3 regions of the Rhizobium sp. WYCCWR 11152 genome follow, and region 1 is predicted to be linked to each of the others. Evidence: predicted binding sites of a transcription regulator. Region 1 holds the regulator's gene; each other region holds the start of a gene.

Region 1 (5,120 bases):
CGGCATACTGGGCCTGCGGGCCGAGGCCCTCTTCGATGCGGATCAGCTGATTGTACTTGGCAAGACGGTCGGAACGCGACAGCGAGCCGGTCTTGATCTGACCGCAGTTGGTGGCGACCGCGAGATCGGCGATGGTCGAATCTTCGGTCTCGCCGGAGCGATGGGACATGACGGCGGTATAGGCCGCCTTGTGCGCCGTGTTGACGGCATCGAGCGTCTCCGTCAGCGTGCCGATCTGGTTGACCTTGACGAGGATCGAGTTGGCGACACCCATGCGGATGCCGTCGCGAAGACGGGCAGAGTTGGTGACGAAGAGATCGTCGCCGACGAGCTGAGTCTTCTTACCGGCCAGGTCGGTCAGCGTCTTCCAGCCATCCCAGTCGTCTTCGGCCATGCCGTCCTCGATCGAGATGATCGGATACTTGGCGGCGAGCTCGGCCAGATATTCGGCCATGGCGCCCGATTCCAGCGTGCGGCCTTCACCTTCGAGAACGTATTTGCCGTCCTTGAAGAATTCGGTCGAGGCGCAGTCGAGGCCGAGGCACATGTCGTCGCCCGGCTTGTAGCCGGCTTTCTCGATCGACTTCATGATGAAGTCGAGGGCCTCGGGCGCGCTCTTCAGGCCCGGTGCGAAACCGCCTTCGTCGCCGACATTGGTGTTATGACCCTGCGCGGCAAGTTCCTTGCGCAGCGTATGGAAGACTTCCGAACCCATGCGCACGGCTTCGGCGATCGAATCGGCGCCGACCGGCAGAATCATGAATTCCTGGAAATCGATCGGGTTGTCGGCATGAGCACCACCATTGATGATGTTCATCATCGGCACCGGCAGAAGGCTGGCGGAAGCGCCGCCGACATAACGGTAGAGCGGCAGGCCGGACGCCTGGGCCGCAGCCTTGGCAACGGCGAGCGATACGCCGAGGATGGCGTTGGCACCGAGGCGCGACTTGTTCGGCGTGCCGTCCAGCTCGATCATGATGTTGTCGATCTGGATCTGGTTTTCGGCGTCGATGCCGCCGATCGCGTCGAAGATCTCGGTGTTGGCAGCTTCGACCGCCTTTTCGACACCCTTGCCGAGGTAGCGCTTGCCGCCGTCACGCAGTTCGACCGCTTCATGCGCGCCCGTCGAGGCGCCCGAGGGAACGGCCGCGCGGCCCATGCTGCCATCTTCGAGATAGACATCGACTTCGACGGTGGGATTGCCACGGCTATCGAGAATCTCGCGGGCGATGATATCGGTGATTGCAGTCATGGGTTCTTCCTGCTCGGTGGGTGATAAGTCGGTTCGAAACCTGTCTTAGTCGAAGGCGTGCAAATTACAATGCCGCAATTTCCAGCCTTCGGACCAGCCTTCCCGGCCTATAGTACGATCATGTCAGACTGTTGAACGTCAAGCTGAACCTTAGGCCTTGGCGACCGCATCGAAGGCAAGCAGCTTTTCGAGAAGCCGCGGCATGTCCTTGAGATAGACCATGTTCGGGCCGTCCGAAGGGGCATTGTCGGGGTCCTGATGGGTTTCGACGAAGACACCAGCAATACCGGCAGCCACTGCGGCGCGCGCCAGGGTTTCCACGAATTCCCGCTGACCGCCGGAGGATTCGCCCTGGCCGCCCGGCTGCGCCACGGAATGGGTCGCGTCGAAGATAACGGGCGCGCCCATCGCCGCCATGATCGGCAACGAACGCATGTCGGAAATCAGCGTATTGTAGCCGAAGGAGACGCCGCGCTCGCACAGCAGCACGTTCGGATTGCCGCTGGCATTGAGCTTCTTCAGGACGTTCTTCATATCCCAGGGGGCGAGGAACTGGCCCTTCTTGACATTGACGACGCGGCCGGTCTTGGCGGCGGCGATAAGAAGGTCGGTCTGGCGGCAAAGGAAGGCCGGGATCTGCAGGACATCGACGACCTTCGCCACCTCCCCGCATTGCTCGGCGGTATGAACGTCGGTCAGGACGGGAAAGCCGAATTCCTTCTTGAGGTCGGCAAAGACCTCCATGCCCTTTTCGATCCCGATGCCGCGTTCGGCCGAAAGCGAGGTCCGGTTCGCTTTGTCGAAGGAGCTCTTGTAGACGAGGCCGATACCGAGCTTTCCGCAAAGCTCTTTCAGCGTGCCGGCAACCATGAAGGCGTGGTCGCGGCTCTCCATCTGGCAGGGACCGGCAATCAGCGACAGGCGGCCGGTATTGGAAAAAGTGACCTGGCCTTGGCCTTCGCCGATCCTGACTTCGGAATTCGTATCAGTGCTCATCGTGTTTCCTCGAAGGCGAAGAGCGTGCCCTGCCCGGGCGCGGGCTTCACCAGAATGCGATTGTTCTTGCGCGTGTAGGTCACCCCGTTAGCAGCCAAATGCGCTTCTGTCACGGCAAGATCGGCGACAGTGAAGAGGATTGCCCGGCCGCGCAGGCCGCGATCGGCGGATGAGCCGGCGATGTCGAAATAGGCCTCCAGCCCTTCCGGCGTCATCAGGCTGATTTTCGCATTCGATGCTGCGATATTGACGCCGAACCCGGTCTTCTCGACTGCCGATTGCGCCACCGCAAGGCTGACGAAGGCAGCGAAGGCGGCCGGCTCCGGCGTGCAAAGCGCGATCTCGACTATGCCGGTGACACCATTGGCATGCGCCTCCAGCGCGGCGCGGTCGGCCGGCAGCGGATTGACGCGCTCGACGCTGAAAAGCAGGAGATCCGGCGCGCGCAGGTCGCCGGCAAAAGCCAGCTTGAAGCCGGCAATCGCCTCGGAACCGTCCGGCATCGTCATCGGCCGGGTGAACTCCAGCATCTCGCCGGCGCTCGATCCGTTGCCGACGAAATTCTGATGATCGATGCCGGCATCCTTGCTGCCGAAAGCCAGCCCCGAAAGCCCCTCCTCGCCGCAGCGGAAGCGGAAGGCCTGGTTGCGGGCGGTGAAGACATTGCCTTGCCGCGCTGATGCCTCGCTCTCCTCGACGCTCGCAATCCCGAGCGGCTCCAGATAAGTCTTGTCGGCAAAGAAGACGCAGGCATTCTCCGTTCCGAAGGGATGGCGCGCATCGGCGGCAACGGTGAAGCCGAGCTTGCCGAGCCTCTCGCGCGCCAGATCGATATTGACGACCGGCAGCACGACATGATCCAGCGGGTGCGGTTTGGCGGAGTGCTCGTTCATGATATCCCCTCTCCTAACACGGCAGAGATGTGTGAGAGTGCCGCCCAAGGCAAGACTTGTGTGCCAATCCGGCGAATGAAAATAATAATCTCAACGAGTTGGCGCCAAGTTTTACGGAAATTTAGCTACTTGCGGAACACATATGGAACATATAGTGTATGTTCTGGATTTGTTTCAATCACGAGGTCACAACGTCGATGCTCACGCGCAAACAACAGGAGCTTCTCCTTTTCATTCATGAGCGCATGAAGGAATCCGGCGTTCCGCCATCTTTCGACGAAATGAAGGATGCCCTGGATCTCGCTTCCAAGTCCGGGATTCACCGGCTGATTACGGCGCTGGAGGAGCGTGGCTTCATTCGCCGCCTACCGAACCGCGCCCGTGCGCTCGAGGTCATCAAGCTTCCGGAGGCCTACAGCCCCAGCATCCAGCCCCGGCGCGGCTTTTCGCCGAGCGTCATCGAGGGCAGCCTCGGCAAACCTCAGCCGGTCGCCGCCCCCGCTCCCGCAAAACCCGTCGCCGACAACGGCAACTCGGTCTCCGTGCCGGTCATGGGCCGAATCGCTGCCGGTGTGCCGATCTCGGCGATCCAGAACAACACCCACGACATCGTCGTTCCGGCCGACATGCTCGGTTCCGGTGAACATTATGCGCTGGAGGTCAAGGGCGATTCGATGATCGACGCCGGCATCTTCGACGGCGACACCGTGATCATCCGCAACGGCAGCACTGCAAGTCCTGGCGACATCGTCGTTGCTCTCGTCGACGACGAGGAAGCGACACTGAAGCGCTTCCGCCGCAAGGGCGCCTCGATCGCGCTGGAGGCCGCCAACCCGGCTTACGAGACCCGGATTTTCGGGCCGGACCGTGTCAAGGTTCAGGGTAAACTCGTCGGCCTCATTCGCCGCTATCACTGACATTGGCTAGGCTCGATTCGGTAAAGCTGTTGCTGCGCCAGTCATAGGCGCGATGGCGCATCCATGGCCGCGACAATGCATCGAATGCGGTTGCGACCTCCAGGCCGGCGTCCGTGAAGCGCAACTCGATGGATCCGGTCCTGCGCAGCGTCTCACCGGTGAAGAGCGTCGCACCCGAGCGGCAGCTGTTGAAGCGAAGGCGGACCGAGGTCACGACGATATCGGCCGCGTCGCATGCCGGACCGAGATAGGCGGCATTGTCGATGACAGCAACCACCTGACCATTGGCGAGCCTTGATGTGCACCAGGCCTTCTTGACGCAGGAAAAGCGGTTTGCGTCACCGCCCGCTGTGGCCGCCCGCATCGCGGTCCTTGCTTCGTTCTGCTGATCGCGGGAAAGCCTGACGCGGCGGTCTTCTCCTACCGGCGGGATAGCAGGACCATCCAGCATCTTCGGCGGATCATGCCTCGGCAGGACCAGCGCTCTCTGCCACTGGTCGAAGATGAAATCCGGCGGTCTTTCACGGTTGGACGCCATGGCCGCCGCCTCGACGATTGCGACGAGACTGCCATCCTCCGAAATCACCAAATCCGGCGGACGGGGACCCGGCAGAAGCAGCAGGATGAGCGTTGCGACCGCGATGATCGATGTGCCGACATGGCGCAACCGGGTGCGGAGCAGCGTCAGCAGCAGAAAGCCTGCCACGGCGACGGCGAAATACCAGGCGGGCAAGCGGCCGACGTCTATATTGCCATCCCAGCCGGACACCGTCTTTGCGACCGCGATCACCAGATCGAGGCCGAATCCCACCACCTTCCAAGGCAAAACGTCCAGGCCGAAAGGCATGAGCAGCATCGCCAGCAGGCCGGCCGGCATGATGATGAAGGAGATGATCGGCATTGTCGCGAGGTTTGCCGGCAGGCCGTAGGCGGTCAGGCGATGAAAATGCTCGATCGAAAACAGCGCGGTGGAAAAACCGCCGATCAGCGAGGTCAGGAAGATGCCGCCGAAGAAGCCCGCAACCGTAACGAATGGCCTGATGATCGGCAGCTTCAGGAAGG
Region 2 (5,120 bases), on a different contig from region 1:
CTGATTGACCTGGGTCGAGCTCTGCGAGATCAGGTTCTTGATCTCCTTGGCCGCCTCCGCGGTGCGCTGGGCGAGCTGGCGGACTTCCTGGGCGACGACGGCAAAACCCTTGCCGGCATCACCGGCACGGGCCGCCTCGACACCGGCGTTCAGCGCCAGCAGGTTGGTCTGGAAGGCGATCTCATCGATGACGCCGATGATCTTGGAGATCCCGGTCGAGGATTTCTCGATGCCGGCCATCGCCGAGACGGCGCTGGTGACGAGTTCGCCGGAGTTCTTCGCCTTCTCTTGCGTCTCGCGCACGGCATCCGACGCCTTCTCGGCGTTGGCGGCCGTCTGGCCGACGCTGACGGACAGCTGCTGCAGCGCGGCCGAGCTCTCCTCGACGCCTGCCGCCTGCTGGGCGGTGCGCAGCGCCAGATCGTTGGTCGCGTTGGAAATGACGTCGGCTCCGGTCTTGATATGGCCGGAGGTCTCGCGCACGGATGCGAAGGACTGGCTTAGCGCCCTGACGGCGCGGTTGTAGTCCTCCGCCATCTGCCGGAAATTGCCCGGCAGGTCGGACGGCAGGGTGGCTTCGAGATCGCCGTTCGACAGCGCTTCCAGACCACGGCGCAGTTGCTCCAGCGCAATCGCCTGATCGGATTCGGCCTCAGCGCGCTGCTCTTCCAAGGCGCGGCGCTTTGCTTCGAGCGTCTCGAGATAGACCGAGATGGAATAATCCATGTCGAGCATGCCTGATTTGACGATCGCCGACAGCTTCTCGGCCAGCAGCTTGCCCTCTCGGCGCGCGAAGATCGAAGGCCACTGCTTTTCCATGATGCCCTTGACGAGTTCGGACATGACGATGGCGTAACCGCCGATAGACCAGCGCGGTTCTAGCCCCATGCGCTCATGCATGCGGCCGACCGCGGTCACGTCGTCGACATAGCGCTCGTCGAACGTGCCACCAGTAAGATTGGTCCAATGATCCTGCTGACGCTTCTTGGCATGGCCCAGTTGGGACTTGTCGGCGACAGCGGGGGTCTTGGCGATCTTGGCGTAGAATTTGTCGAGGGCGCCGCCGATCAGCTCCGATATGACCGGGCGCAGATCCCGCATCGACTTGCGCGCCGCTTCATCCAGTTCGATGAAATCGAGGCGCTGCCTGAGGGCACTGTCGGTCTGCTGGGCGGTCATGGAGATCTCTGTACTTGGCGCGACGCGCGCGGGAAGGAATTTCTGCGCCGCAGGTTTTGGCCAATATGGTTGAGCAATCGTTAAATCGGACGGTGATTTCTTCTCCCCGAGCGAGGAAGAGCGATCGCTTGAAAGGATATTGAGGGCGGCTCATTCCGTTCACGTTTTGATCTATATATCGCCACTTCTTCTGTTATGCTTGCGCCATGACCATCCATTCCGAATCGCTCGCCCTTGCCCTTGCCTCGATCAGCCCGGCCATGCTGGCGCTTGTCGGCGGCGTTCTCGCCGCCCTCGCCCTGCTGGTGATCGTGCTTCTCCTGCGCGGCGCCAGCCTTCGCCGCGAGCAGGCGGAGGAAGCGAGCTTTCGCGCTGAGGAAAACGAAGCGCGCATGGCCGAGCTTTTGAAGATCCAGGCGGAGATGCAGGGCCGCATCGCGGCGATGACCGAGGTCTTCGGCGCGCGGCAGAGCGAACTCAACCAGACGATCAGCCAACGCCTCGACGGCATGTCGCAGCGCGTCAGCTCGACGATCACCGAGCAGACCAAATCGACGCATGAGAACCTGCAACGGCTGCAGGAGCGGCTGGCGGTCATCGATGCCGCGCAGAACAATATCCAGACGCTTGCCAAGGATGTCGTCGGGCTGCAGGCTATTCTGTCCAACAAGCAGACGCGCGGCGCCTTCGGCCAGTCCAGGATGGAAACGATCGTCGCCGACGGTCTGCCGATGGGCGCCTACGCCTTCCAGCAGACGCTGTCCAACGGTTCGCGGCCGGACTGCACGATCCGCATGCCGAACGGCGCGCCGCCGCTGGTGATCGACGCAAAATTTCCGCTCGAAGCCTGGAACGCGATCCGCGACGCCGGCAGCCCCGAGGCCGGCAAGATCGCCGGCCAGCAGTTCCGCCGCGACATGGAGGTCCATATAAGGGACATTTCCGAGAAATATCTGATCCAGGGGGAAACCCAGGATACGGCCTTTCTCTTCGTGCCGTCCGAATCGATCTTCGCCGAGATCCACGAGCACTTCGAGCCGGTGGTGCAGAAGGCGCACCGCGCGCGCATCGTCATCGTCTCGCCGTCGCTGCTGATGCTGTCGATCCAGGTCATCCAGGCCGTGCTCAAGGACCAGCGCATGCGGGCGCAGGCGCATCTGATCCAGGGCGAAGTGGCGATCCTGATGGATGATCTCAGCCGCCTCGACGAGCGGGTGCGCAAACTGCAGGGTCATTTCGCCATGGCGCAGAAGGATATCGACATGGTGGTCACGTCAGCCGACAAGCTCGCTAAGCGCGGCGCCAAGATCGAAGCGCTGGAATTCGAGGCAGGCGGCGGCGACACTAAACCCGCCCGCGACAACGAAGCCGCGGCCAAATCGGTGGAGAGCCGCACCGGTCTTCTGAAGCTCCGGGTGGTTGACGAGGACTGACCGCTTCGGGCAGTGTCTCGTCCGCGTGAAGCAGTAGGAGCATGATGTCGTCCGAAAACCGATCACACTTTTCGGAATCATGCTCCAGAAGACGGGACACATTCATGATCACAGTTTTCGGGTCCATCAACATGGATCTCATCGCCACGACCGAGCGCCTGCCGAAGCCCGGCGAGACGGTAGCCGGCAACGGCTTTGCCACGGCCGCCGGCGGCAAGGGCGCCAACCAGGCGCTGGCGGCCCGGCGCGCCGGCCGCTACGTGCATATGGCCGGCGCCGTCGGCAAGGATGCTTTCGCTGAGGAGGCGCTGGCCCTGCTCGATGATGCAGGTACCGACCTTTCTCTGATCAAACATGTCGACGGTCCCACCGGAACGGCGCTGATCCTTGTCGGCGGCGACGGAGAAAACATGATTGCCGTCGTTCCCGGCGCCAATGGCCAGGTCACACCTGCCGATGCCGAGACGGCAATCGGCCGCATGAACGAAGGCGATATCCTGATGCTGCAGCTCGAAGTGCCGGCTGCGGCCGTCGAAGGCGCGCTGTCGGCGGCCCGCGCCAAGGGCGTCACCAGCATCCTCAACCTCGCGCCGCTGATCCCCGATGCGCCGCGTCTCGGCCGGCTCGCCGATATCGTCATTGCCAACGAGACCGAGTTCGAGCGGCTCGCCGGGCAGGAGGGCATGGACGCGCAAGCACGGGAGGCAGCCCTTGTGCATCTGCATGCGGAGACGGGCCAGACGCTGATCGTGACGCTCGGCGCCGACGGGGTCATCGCCATTCGTGACGGGGCGATTTCAAGGGCGCAGGGCCTCAAGATCGAACCTGTCGATACGGTCGGCGCCGGAGACACTTTCTGCGGCTATTTCGCTGCCAGCCTCGACGACGGCCTCGATTTTGTCTCGGCGCTGCGCCGTGCGGCGGTTGCCGGTTCGCTCGCCTGCCTCAAGGCCGGGGCGCAACCTTCGATCCCTTTGAGCGAGGAAGTCGCAGACAGGATATAGTCCGCGTCTCTTAGCGAAGCCGCCGGCAAAACTCCCGGTAATTCAGGGCGTTCCGGCGATTTTCCTCGGCTCGATCGATCGAATTTCATTCAAATTTAAGAGATCTCCGGCGATGTTGCCCGTGGTCGCTGGTTCCTTGCGCTTTTGGAATCCAGCTGTCCACGCGGCTGCTCCATGACGGGGCGAAGCCTTTGCTCCTGCGCCGGAGAATGCCCGTTCGGCGCATCCTTGCCCGAGGACCCCATGTTCATTTTTCGCATGAAATCGCTTGCCGCGAAACTCATCGTCATCACCGGCATCGCCATCGCGCTTGTTCTCATCGTTTCGAACTTTTTCCTCATCGGCCAGACCCGGGATCGCGTCCAGACGCTGACGATGGATCAGGCCAACCTCGAGGCAAAGTCGATCGCCAATGAAATCGCCGCCAATGTCGGCGAACTCGCCAGCGCCGCACGCACCATGTCGGGCGTCATCGGCCGCGGCCATGAAGGCAAGTCGCTCGATCGCAAGGGCATGATCAACGTGCTGAAGGCGAATCTCGAGCAGAATGCCTTCGCCTTCGGCAGCTGGTTCTGCGAGCAGCTCGGCGCGCTTGACGGCAAGAGCACCGAGATCGCCAACAACAATGACGAAGGCACCAACAAGAACGGCGCCTTCACGCCTTACTGGTCGAAGACCAAGGACGGCGGCATCCAATATTCGACCTTCGACAATGATTACAGCGCCGCATGGTGGAAGCTCGCCGCCGACAGCGGCAAGGGCGCGATCACCACGCCCTATATGGCCGAAGGAACCGACGTGCCGACGCTGCTGACCTCGATTGCCTATCCGGTCATGTCTGGTGGTAAGATGATCGGCGTCGGTGGCGTCGATATTTCGCTGAAGTCGTTGACCGATAAGCTGCAGGCACTGCATCCTTTCGGTTCGGGCCGCGTCACGCTGCTGTCGCAGGCCGGCAACTGGATCGTCGCGCCGATCCCCGAGCTGATGACCAAGGAATATGACGGCGAGGGCGCCGATATCGTCAAGTCGGCGCTGTCGAGCAAACAGCCCGGCCTCGTCAGGAACCTCACTTATGATGGCCTCGATCCCTTCGATCGCGTCGTCTATCCGTTCGCGGTCCCCGGCGTCAACGCCACCTGGGTCGTGCTCGTCGACGTGCCGCACACGGCAATCAACGCGCCGGTGCGAGACCAGACCTATATGATGATTATCAACGGGCTGATCGTGCTTGGCGCCGTCATGCTGGCGCTCTATTTCGCCATCCGCTCTTTCGTGCAGCGGCCGCTCGGCGGGCTGGTCGCCAGCGTCAAGGCGCTGAGCGACGGCCAGTATGGCGAACCGGTCGCCGCCCAGGACCGCAGCGACGAAGTCGGTTCTGTCGCCAAGGCGCTCGAAGGCTTCCGCTTCACCCTCGCCGACAGCCGCCGCCTCGAAGACGAGGCCGCAGACCAGCGGAAGGCGGCCGAGACCGAGCGCAGCCGCTCGGAATCGGAGCGCCAGG
Region 3 (5,120 bases), on a different contig from region 1:
AACGAGGCCATCGCCCTTGGCGTTCAGATGGCCGGCAACCATTCTCAGCGGTCCTGAATCGCGGACATAGACGCGCAGCGCCTTCTGCATCTGCAGCGACTTTTCCTCCAGCGACTGGATCGTCTGGATGCGCAGGCCGATGCCCTCCGGCCGCTCCTCGCCCGTCGCGGTCAGCACGAAAGATTTTCCCGATTCGAGCACATCGCGATACTGGTTCAGCATTTCCGAAAACAGCACCGCTTCGAACTGGCCTGAAGAATCCGAAAAGACGATGATGCCCATCTTGTTGCCGGTGCGGGTCTTGCGCTCCTGCTTCGAGATGACGGTGCCGGCAAGGCGCGCATTGGCCGCGCCCTGTTTGATGGCGGCGGAAAACTCGGCAAAGGTTTGCACCCGCATCTTCTGCAGGATGTTGTTGTAGGAATCGAGCGGGTGGGCTGTCAGATAAAAGCCCAGCACCTGGAATTCCTTGAGCAGCCGCTCGGAGGGGAGCCAGGGCGAGAACGGCGGCAGGGAGATCTTCTCAGGCCCCGACGTCAGCGTGCTGCCGAAAATGTCTGACTGGCCGCTCAGCTTGTTCTCCTGGGCGCGCTGGGCATAACCGAGAACACGGTCGAGGCCGGCTGCCAGCTGGGCGCGGTCCATGTCGAAACAATCGAAGGCGCCGGCATAGATCAGGCTTTCGAGCACGCGACGATTGACCTGACGCGGATCGATGCGCAGGCAGAAATCCTCGATGCTGGCAAAGGGCTTGTCGCCACGCACCTCGACGATATGGTCGACGGCGGATTCCCCGACGCCCTTGAGGGCGGCGAGCGCGTAATAGATGCGGTTGTCGCCGGTCTCGAAATGGCGAAAGGAGCTCTGCACCGAGGGTGCGATCACCTCGATGCCGAGGCGCTTGGCATCCTGGCGGAAATCATTGACCTTTTCGGTGTTGGACATGTCGAGCGTCATCGAAGCGGCGAGGAATTCGACCGGATAATGCGCCTTCATGTAGGCCGTCTGGTAGGAGACGATGGCATAGGCGGCGGCATGCGACTTGTTGAAGCCGTAATTGGCGAACTTCGCCAGCAGTTCGAAGATATTGTCGGCCTGCGGTTTCGATACGCCGTTCTTGACGGCGCCAACGACGAAGCGTTCGCGCTGCTGGTCCATCTCGGCCTTGATCTTCTTACCCATGGCGCGGCGCAGAAGGTCGGCTTCGCCCAGCGAATAGCCGGATAGTACCTGGGCGATCTGCATCACCTGTTCCTGATAGACGATGACGCCCTGGGTTTCCTTGAGCAGGTGGTCGATCATCGGATGGATCGATTCCAGCTCTTCGTCGCCGTGCTTGCGGGCATTGTAGGTCGGGATGTTCTCCATCGGGCCGGGACGATAGAGCGCCACCAGCGCGATGATGTCCTCGATGCAGTCCGGCTTCATGCCGATCAGCGCCTTGCGCATGCCGGCACTTTCCACCTGGAACACGCCGACCGTCTCGCCGCGCGACAGCATCTCGTAGGTCTTCTTGTCGTCGAGAGGAATGGCTGCGAGATCGACCTTGATACCGAGCTTGGCGACGAAATCGACCGCGACCTTCAGCACGGTCAGCGTCTTCAGGCCGAGGAAGTCGAATTTGACCAAGCCCGCCTGCTCGACCCATTTCATGTTGAACTGGGTGACCGGCATATCGGAGCGCGGATCGCGATACATCGGCACCAGCTTGGAAAGCGGCCGGTCGCCGATGACGATACCGGCGGCATGGGTCGAGGCGTGGCGGTAAAGCCCCTCGATCTTCTGGGCGATATCGAGCAGCCGCGCGACAACCGGTTCCTTTGCCGCCTCCTCCTGCAGCTTCGGCTCCTCCTCGATCGCCTTGGACAGCGGCGTCGGATTGGCGGGATTGTTCGGCACGAGTTTGCAAATCTTGTCGACCTGGCCATAGGGCATCTCAAGCACACGGCCGACGTCGCGAAGGGCGGCGCGTGCCTGCAGCGAACCGAAAGTGATGATCTGCGCCACCTGCTCGCGACCATACTTGGCCTGGACGTAGCGGATCACCTCTTCGCGGCGGTCCTGGCAGAAGTCGATGTCGAAGTCCGGCATCGAGACGCGTTCCGGATTGAGGAAGCGCTCGAAGAGCAGCGAAAAACGCAAGGGATCGACATCGGTGATCGTCAAGGCATAGGCGACCAGCGAACCGGCGCCCGAACCACGGCCGGGACCGACCGGAATGTCATGCTGCTTGGCCCATTTGATGAAGTCGGCAACGATCAGGAAGTAGCCGGGGAAACGCATGCGCTCGATGACGCTGAGCTCGAAATCAAGCCGTTCGCGATAATCCTTTTCCTCGTAACCCGGCGACATGCCGAGCGTTGCAAGCCGCATGTCCAGCCCTTCGACCGCCTGGCGGCGCAGCTCGCTCGCCTCGGCGCGTTCGGCCTCCTCGGCATCATCGGTCGCACCGGTGAAGCGTGGCAGGATCGGCTTTCGCGTCTTCAGCACGAAGGAGCAGCGCGTGGCGATCTCGATCGTATTTTCCAGCGCTTCCGGCAGGTCGGCGAAGAGCTTGACCATCTCGGCCCGGCTCTTCAGATAGTGATCCGGCGTCAGGCGAAAGCGGCTGTCATCGGAGACGATGGCGTTGTGCGCGACCGCCATCAGCGCATCATGGGCGTCGTAATCGTCGCGTGTCGGAAAGAAAGCCTCATTGGTCGCAACCAGCGGTAGGTCGTGGGCATAGGCGAGCCCGATAATCTTCTGTTCGTGCCGCTTGTCGTAGGTGCCGTGCCGCTGCAGCTCGACATAAAGCCTGTCGCCGAAGAGACGCTTCAGCGTGAGCAGCCGGACTTCCGCCTGAGCGGGATGGCCTTCCTTGATCGCCACGTCGACCGGCCCGGTCAAGGCGCCGCTCAATGCGATCAGCCCTTCCGTGCCCGCCTCCTCCAGCCAGGAGGCGCTGATATGAACGGCCTGGTTGCTCTCGCCGCCGAGATAGGCCCGACTGACGAGATCGACCAGCCTTTCATAACCGGCATCCGTCGCGGCGAGAAGAACGATCGACGGCAGCTTGACCAGTGCCTGCTGGCCGCCGCGCTTCTCCGTTTCCAACCCATCTTCCATGTCGATCGAGACCTGGCAGCCGATGATCGGCTGCAGGCCGTCTTCCATCGCCTTCTGCGAGAATTCGAGGGCGACGAACAGATTGTTGGTGTCGGTAATCGCAATCGCCGGCTGACTGTCGCCGGTCGCCTTGTAGAGGATCTTCTTCAGTGGCAGGGCGCCCTCGAGAAGCGAATAGGCGGAATGGACCCTCAGGTGGATGAAGCCTGGCGTGCCGCCGGTCGCCTCACCCGTTGAACCCTTTGCCGTATCCGCCATGATATGCCTTTCCAATCACCCGAATGAATCGGACGCATTGTCGGCATAGAGGGCGATGATGTCCAGAAGAAGTCCCGCGTCCGGACCGCATGATTACCATGCGGTCCCCTGAAAACTTTAGAGCGCCATGACGATGAGCGAGAAGCTTGCAACGAACATTGCGATGGAGGTGAATGCTGCGATATCACGGATCATGTCAGTCATCGGGCTCTCCTTTACTCGTTATGTTTTCAATTTGTTCCATGTATGTTCCGTTGTCAACAGGAATCTTTTCCTCCTTTCTTGTGTTTGAAAATCCCAGGAAATAGGCGACGAATCGGCTAAAGGGCCGGCGCTCGATGTGATCGGCAGCAGCCTTGCCCTTTCCCGATCCGCCGCAGATTGGTCATGGTACTCAGGCGGCAGACCTCCTCAGGGCGACTCTTTATTTCCGGCATATGTTCTTTTTTTGTTCTTTACATGCCGCGGCATATTTGCCAGCATCGGGCCGAGAGGAGAATGACATGGTCGATATTGCGATGCTGAACGAATTCGTCGTGGAGGCGAAGGCTGCGACCTATGTCGGCGGCGGCGTGGCGCGCGTGCCCTGCCGGCCGGGTGCCCACGATATCGGTTTCGAACGCGGCGACTGGCGCTATCTCGACAGCTATTTCGGCGGGACCGATTTCGCCGGACAGGAAGTGGTGTGGCTTGCCGACGAGCCCGTCTGGGCGATGAATTATTTCGGCTGCATCATTGCGCCTGAGCTTATCGACGGCGCAGCAGCGGGAACGGTGATCAAGACGGCACTTTCTGCGATGTATCGCGAGGGCCGGTTTCTTGGCGGGATGGAATTCGACCATCCGTTCGGCCGCTATATCGACAGCAGCGAAGGCGGCTGCGAGCGGTTCAGCGGCCACGAATGCATCATGGTCGATGGCCAGAAGGCCTATGTGCTCGACTATCGCGGCGGGCTGGTCATCCCCTGATCGTGGCCCGCTACACCTTCCCCGCTCGCGGGGCGAAGGGACATGCCGCACCGGCTTTCTCTAACCTCGACGCTGCGTTTGGCACGTTCCCTCGCCCCGCTTTTACGGGGGTCCGAAGGACAGGGCGAGACGAGTGGCTCGACCCCGGTAGGTTAGGGTGAGGAGCAGCCATCGGCGTTAACCGGACAGCCATGGACCGCGGTCTCAGAAATCGACGATCTTGCCATCGGAGATCGTCACGCGCCGATCCATGCGGCGGGCGAGCTCGTGATTATGGGTGGCGATGAGGGCAGCAAGGCCGGATTGGCGCACCAGCGCTTCCAGCGCGTCGAAGACGTAGCTTGCCGTTTCGGGGTCGAGATTGCCGGTCGGCTCGTCGGCAAGAAGCAGGGTCGGCGCATTGGCGACGGCGCGAGCAATCGCAACGCGCTGCTGCTCGCCGCCGGAAAGCTCGCCGGGGCGATGCGAGCCACGATGGCCGATGCGCATATAATCGAGAAGCTGGCCGGCCCGCTCTCCGGCTTCCTTCCAGGAAAGCCCGGCGATCAGCTGCGGCATCATGATATTTTCAAGCGCCGAGAATTCCGGCAGCAAGTGGTGGAACTGATAGACGAAGCCGATTTCGCTGCGGCGGATGGCGGTGCGTTTCTCGTCGCTCAGGCCGTCGCAGGCATGGCCGTTGATGTTGACCTCACCGCCGTCCGGATGCTCCAGGAGGCCGGCGACATGCAGCAGTGTCGACTTGCCGGTGCCGGAAGGGGCGACGAGAGCGACAATCTCCCCCTT

Evidence for each region. Region 1 encodes LexA, which represses DNA repair genes until DNA is damaged. Its sites were predicted from a motif close to TGTTCNNNNTGTGTTCNG; they were not measured.
Region 2: the regulator LexA is predicted to act here: its motif matches at 1,336-1,353, upstream of G9X67_RS23490 (DNA recombination protein RmuC).
Region 3: the regulator LexA is predicted to act here: its motif matches at 3,603-3,620, upstream of dnaE (DNA polymerase III subunit alpha).

The regions. Positions count from the first base shown of each region.
Region 1 is NZ_JABFCP010000008.1:735,789-740,908, forward strand. Features, by position in the region: gene eno (phosphopyruvate hydratase) at 1-1,252, opposite strand, end outside; gene kdsA (3-deoxy-8-phosphooctulonate synthase) at 1,403-2,248, opposite strand; gene G9X67_RS13415 (VOC family protein) at 2,245-3,141, opposite strand; gene lexA (transcriptional repressor LexA) at 3,339-4,058, shown strand; gene G9X67_RS13425 (ComEC/Rec2 family competence protein) at 4,039-5,120, opposite strand, start outside.
Region 2 is NZ_JABFCP010000011.1:392,194-397,313, forward strand. Features, by position in the region: gene G9X67_RS23485 (globin-coupled sensor protein) at 1-1,179, opposite strand, end outside; gene G9X67_RS23490 (DNA recombination protein RmuC) at 1,386-2,612, shown strand; gene G9X67_RS23495 (ribokinase) at 2,717-3,616, shown strand; gene G9X67_RS23500 (methyl-accepting chemotaxis protein) at 3,860-5,120, shown strand, end outside.
Region 3 is NZ_JABFCP010000009.1:941,968-947,087, reverse strand. Features, by position in the region: gene dnaE (DNA polymerase III subunit alpha) at 1-3,366, opposite strand, end outside; gene G9X67_RS19870 (DUF5680 domain-containing protein) at 3,870-4,334, shown strand; gene G9X67_RS19865 (ABC transporter ATP-binding protein) at 4,539-5,120, opposite strand, start outside.